Regions from separate parts of the Vibrio sp. 03_296 genome, predicted to be linked through region 1. Evidence: predicted binding sites of a transcription regulator. Region 1 holds the regulator's gene; the other holds the start of a gene.

Region 1 (3,154 bases):
CGACCTTTCCTATCAAGCGATTAAACGAGTAACAAGACTGTACGACTTTGATGACTTGATCACCGCCCCGCTGCACGGCTTTCAAGATGCCGCCGATTACTATCAGCAGTGCTCTGGGCTCAACAAACTGCGCGATATTCGCATTCCGACTCAAATCATTCACGCGAAAGACGATCCCTTTATGACCGACGCAGTGATCCCTAAGTTTGTGCTCCCAGACAACATCGATTATCGACTGTTTGATCACGGTGGTCATGTCGGTTTTCTCAGCGGAACCGCACTGCAACCGCGATTTTGGCTAGAAGAAGCGCTGCCCGCCTACTATGAAAGTATGGCGGTTTCTGGATAATAGCGCCCCTGTCGGCCAACAAATCCACTCACGAGCATAGAATAAAGAGGTATTTATGATCGTTCCATGGCAACAAATCAGCCCTGAGGCGCTGAGCAATTTGATTCGCGAGTTTGTGCTGCGTGAAGGCACCGATTACGGTGAAAGTGAATACTCACTTGAGGAAAAAATCGCACAAGTACAGCAGCAGTTGGAATGCGGCGAAGCGGTGGTGGTTTTCTCTGAGTTACACGAAACCGTGGATATTCAGTTAAAACAAAAATTCTAGCTGCTCCACACTTTACCGAATCCTATCCCATGACAAGCAAAGTGAACGTGCTATAGTGGGACAAACGATAGCTCCGCGGGAGGCCGATTCCCGCTCAACAGGTAAGTTTGAATACGACAAGGTCTGTCATGTCTGCAAAACACCCAATAATAGCCGTCACAGGTTCATCCGGTGCCGGCACCACCACCACCTCCGAAGCTTTCCGCAAGATGTTCAATATGATGAGCATCAAGCCCGCATGGGTCGAAGGGGATAGCTTCCACCGTTTTACGCGCCCAGAGATGGATGTCGAAATTCGCAAGGCAAAAGAACAAGGCCGTCATATCAGCTATTTTGGCCCTCAAGCCAACGATTTCCCAGCTCTAGGCGAATTTTTCCGCCAATACGGTAAATCTGGCACTGGTGAAGTGCGCCGCTATCTGCACACTTTTGACGAAGCGGTACCCTACAACCAAATGCCCGGCACTTTTACCCCATGGCAAAAGCTACCCGAAAATACCGATGTGCTGTTTTATGAAGGGCTGCACGGTGGCGTCGTGGATGGCGAAGTGAATGTCGCGCAACACGTCGATTTCTTGATAGGCATGGTACCGATCGTCAACTTAGAGTGGATTCAAAAATACGTCCGTGACACCCGTGATCGCGGTCATTCACGCGAGGCTGTGATGGATTCGATTGTGCGCTCAATGGACGACTATCTGAATTACATCACACCGCAATTTTCTCGTACTCACATCAACTTTCAGCGAGTCCCAACGGTCGATACCTCCAATCCGCTCAACGCCAAAGGCATCCCAAGCCTTGATGAAAGCTTTGTGGTGATTCGTCTTAGAGGAATCAAAAACGTTGATTTTCCATACCTACTGGCGATGATCGATGGCTCGTTCATGTCACGCCACAACACCCTTGTGGTGCCGGGAGGAAAAATGAGTTTTGCTATGGAATTAATTGTGCAGCCTATCCTGCAACAATTGATTGAAACGGGCAAAATTGGATAAAAACCCAGCACAGAGAGCGATTACTTTTCATACCGTGATCATGTGCACAGTTTTGCTTAAAAAATCCGATACTCGGCACGATTAAAATCAAGAAATCGTTTTCGAAAAAGGATACTATTTCAAACCGAAACACAAGATAGCTTGCAGCCTTAGTTAACAGCTCTTATTCTAGGAAGCCAAGATTAAGGCTTCGCTAAAATACGGATAGCGGCAAGCGTACCCTGCAGAGGAAGTGAGATATTATGGTTCTAGGTAAACCTCAAACCGATCCAACACTAGAGTGGTTTCTTTCACACTGTCATATTCATAAGTACCCATCAAAAAGCACGCTAATTCATGCGGGCGAAAAAGCAGAAACACTTTACTACATCGTAAAAGGTTCTGTTGCGGTACTGATTAAGGATGAAGAAGGTAAAGAAATGATCCTTTCTTACCTAAATCAAGGTGACTTTATTGGTGAATTAGGCCTGTTTGAAGAAGGCCAAGAGCGTACCGCTTGGGTTCGCGCAAAATCTCCTTGTGAAGTCGCGGAAATCTCATTCAAGAAATTCCGTCAGCTAATTCAGGTAAACCCTGACATCCTGATGCGTCTATCTGCTCAGATGGCAAGCCGTCTGCAAGTGACCAGCCAAAAAGTGGGTGACTTGGCATTCCTAGACGTAACTGGTCGTATCGCTCAGACGCTATTGAATCTTGCTAAACAACCAGATGCGATGACACACCCAGATGGCATGCAGATCAAGATCACTCGTCAAGAAATCGGTCAAATCGTTGGCTGTTCTCGTGAGACAGTAGGTCGTATCTTGAAGATGCTCGAAGAGCAAAACCTGATTTCTGCACATGGCAAGACTATCGTTGTTTACGGTACTCGTTAATTTCCATTAGCGATGAACAGTTTCAAAAGCCACTCATGGCAACATGAGTGGCTTTTTTGTTTCACAGAGACGGCAATTGAGAGCCGTGAGCGACTCTGTTAACCGCTTCTGTTAACCATTAGTGCTTTCGAAAATCTTATCGGCAGAAGCTTCTACAAACCCTGGGTAAAGCTCACCGTTGTCCATCGGGTAACGCTTGGCGAATTCGTAGAAACCACCAGGAACGATTTCACTGCCCTCGCTAAAGTGCACCGCCACTTTGTCGGCCATGGTCGAGGATTGCTCGAGCAACACCTCTGGCGAGCCTTTGACTTCACCACCCACTTCGTTAATGACAAAACCTGCGTTGCGTAAGTGATCATTCACGCCTTTAACCGAGTCCAACGCCTTGAGCTGATTAACACTGACGGTAAAGTGATTGGCACCATAGCCATGAGCCGCCAACCAAGACGCGTATTCACTTTCTTGTGCTAGGGTTTGGTAATCAGCAAACGACAGCTCCCATAAGCGACCACCGTGTAAAAATGCACAGTCCTCTAGGCGAGAAGCGTCGACTTGCGCCACCAATTTTTCGACGATGGCTTGCAACGCCTCCGAGCATTCATCCACTTTGAGCGCGCTGATAAACACTTTAGGTTGGGTCGGGTCGGGATGCTCAAAGTGC
Region 2 (3,154 bases), on a different contig from region 1:
TGGAAACCTTCTTGGATGATAGAAAGCTTCTGCTGCTTCGCAACATCACCAGGCCACTTGGCACGCACTTCTTGTAGGAAGCGGTGGTTGATTTCGTAAATGATTTCCATGTGACGAGGAAGTAGGTGCTGAATCAGAGATTCGCTCCACGTTTCTAGTGCTTCTGGCAATAGCGTGTGGTTGGTGTAGGCGAATGTCTTCGAGCTGATCGCCCACGCTTCATCCCAATTTAGGCCTTTTTCATCAATCAAAATACGCATCAACTCAGGAATCGCGATGGTTGGGTGCGTGTCGTTCAACTGAATGGTTTCAAAGTTTGGTAGCGAAGCCAATGTGTGGCCAGCGGCTTCATGACGACGAAGGATATCGCGTACTGATGCTGCACTGTGGAAGTACTGCTGCATCAAACGTAGCGTTTTGCCTTTTTCGTGGTTGTCGTTCGGGTAAAGTACTTTGGTGATGTTGCCCGCATCGATCAGTGCGTGCTGCGCTTCAAAGTAGTTACCATTATTGAAGCTCTCTAGTGAGAATGGCGCAATCGCCTGACATTCCCACAAACGCAGTGGATAAACCGTTTCGCTCTCGTAACCCACGATCGGTAGATCCCATGGCATCGCTTTAACGTGCATGCCTGGTACCCACTGACGGCGCTCTTTGCCACCTTCGTTGATGACTTCAACGTGGCCGTAGAAACCAATCTCTTGAGCCAGTTCAGGACGAGCCACTTCCCATGGGTAGCCTTCTACACCACGCCATGCGTCTGGCGCTTCTTTTTGACGACCTGCTTCAAATGATTGCTTGAATAGACCGTATTCGTAGTGCAAGCCGTAACCCACGGTTGGGAACTCTTGCGCCGCCAAAGAATCCATAAAACACGCCGCTAGACGGCCTAGACCACCGTTACCCAATGATGGGTCACGTTCTTCTTCAAGAAGATCCGTTAGGTTTTGGCCAAGCTCAGCCATCGCTTCAGTGATCTGCTCGTACAGACCCATGCTGATCAAGTTGTTACCGGTTAAACGGCCAATCAAGAATTCAAGCGATAGGTAGTTGACGCTTTTCGCTTCAACGATTTTTTTGTCTGTCTCTGTTGCAAGCAAATCAAAAGTCGTCAGCTCTGCTAACGCACGGCCCATTGCAAGATACCAAGCGCGACTATCTGCGTTTTCAAGCGTGTGTGCATACGTTGCTGACAGGTGTTTTTTAACACTTTCTTGGAACGACACTTTGTCGAACTGTTTCTGTTGAGTAGGTTTCATTACCGAAATCTCACTTTTGGTTCTAATCCATCTGCGATACATCGTGCATGGATGGCAATGAATAAACATCCTCCTAGTTTTCAGCCTCTACAGGAGGAGGGGCAAGGGCGTAGAGGGGGGATTGGGGGACTGTTAGTGATCCGTCTCTCACCTTTCCCTCTAAGACACCAGATTGCAGTGATTGAGATCACAGCCATCAACTAATAACTCTAGATGGCAAATATGACGCTGAGGTTGAAGAGCGAATTTAGAAAATCCATTTTTGTAAATTCGATCACAATAAAGTTTTTCTTTATGAAAGATGTTGCAAGATATTGTGCAATACCATTCTTACCTAACGATTCAGATGGAGAATTTATAGATCAAATTCACAAAATTGGGGCGTAGTTGGCGTCAAAACCATCAACTCTTGAGAATTAGGAAGTGGATCAAAGTCTGAGGTGATTTCTTTAACGTAACATGCCCAACAATTCGAGCATTTTGTCTAATTTTTGTTCGCTGGCTACATCCGGTTTTTCTGCCATGAAAAACCCAATATAAAAAGGAAGTATTAGAATGTGGATTCCTTCAAAACTCACACGCCCAGGCCGACTGCATAATGCGATTGTCCGCCCGAGAGTGTTAGAGCTGCTGCAACAAGCCCCTTACTATAAGTTGGTGTTGTTCCGCTCTCCCGCTGGCTACGGAAAAACCACCATGGCAGCGCAATGGTTGGCCGACAAAACCAACGTGGGTTGGTACAGCATCGATGACAGTGATAACGACGGTTTCCGCTTCATTAACTACCTGCTGCAAGCACTCAATAAAGCGACCAATGGCAACTGCAACAATGCACAAAAATTAGCAGAAAAGCGCCAGTTTTCCTCCCTGCGCTCGCTGTTTAGCGATGTATTCTCCGAGATGGTCGACTTTCATCAAGAGTGCTACGTGGTACTGGATGACTACCACGTGATCAACAATGAAGAAGTGCACGAGGCCATGCGTTTCTTCCTAAAACACATGCCGGACAACCTCACCCTTGTTGTCACCAGCCGTGCGAATCCACCTCTGGGGACGGCCAACTTGCGTGTGCGCGATCTAATGATTGAGATTGGCAATGAGATGTTGGCCTTCGACACCGAAGAGACCACACGATTTTTCAACCAGCGCGTCGCCGATGGTATCGATGAAGATACCGCCAACAATCTGCGTAACTATGTAGAAGGCTGGCCATCGGCATTGCAACTGATCGCCCTTCAAGCACAGCATCAAAAGCGCACCTTAGCGCAATCAGCCGAATCGGTTTCCCAGTTTAACCATGCCCATCTCTGGGATTATTTGGTGGAAGAGGTGTTTGACCTGCTCGATGCCGATACACGCAAATTCTTGATGCAGGTGTCGGTGCTCGATCACTTTAACGATGAGCTGGTCTACGCCCTCACCCAGCGTGAAGATGCACTAGGGATGATTGAATCTCTCAACCGCTACGGCTTATTCATCTATCCGCTTGAAGGGGAGCAAAACTGGTTCCGCTTCCACAATTTGTTTGGCGAGTTCTTGTCTCACGAGCGTCAAGCGCGTATTCCACAACAGGAGCAGGAGCTTAACCGCAATGCTGCCATTGCGTGGTTGAAACAAAAATCCCCGCATCAAGCGATTCGTCACGCCCAAAAGGCGTATGACGGGGAACTGGTGACAGAGATCCTCAACGAGTTTGGTTGGAAAATGTTCAACCAAGGCGAGCTGTCTACTCTAGAATCCGCCATCAACCTGCTGGAAAAAGATCTTCTGTTCAGTAACCCAAAACTGACCATGCTACGCGCTTGGCTTGCACAAAGTCAGCACCGCTACAACCAAGTGGGCACCTTACTGGCCGAAGCAGAAAATGAGCACAAAAAGCGCAATATTGATCTTGA

Evidence for each region. Region 1 encodes CRP, which controls carbon source genes, mostly activating them, when cyclic AMP is high. Its sites were predicted from a motif close to TGTGANNNNNNTCACA; they were not measured.
Region 2: a site for CRP is predicted at 1,436-1,451, ahead of CIK04_RS14400 (glycogen/starch/alpha-glucan phosphorylase). Genes of this name have one in related genera too.

The regions. Positions count from the first base shown of each region.
Region 1 covers NZ_NPKW01000127.1:11,197-14,350, forward strand. Annotated here, with positions in the region: gene CIK04_RS15550 (hydrolase) at 1-349, shown strand, start outside; gene CIK04_RS15555 (YheU family protein) at 405-617, shown strand; gene CIK04_RS15560 (phosphoribulokinase) at 746-1,615, shown strand; gene crp (cAMP-activated global transcriptional regulator CRP) at 1,858-2,490, shown strand; gene CIK04_RS15570 (DUF1338 domain-containing protein) at 2,602-3,154, opposite strand, start outside.
Region 2 covers NZ_NPKW01000118.1:53,265-56,418, reverse strand. Annotated here, with positions in the region: gene CIK04_RS14400 (glycogen/starch/alpha-glucan phosphorylase) at 1-1,259, opposite strand, end outside; gene malT (HTH-type transcriptional regulator MalT) at 1,815-3,154, shown strand, end outside.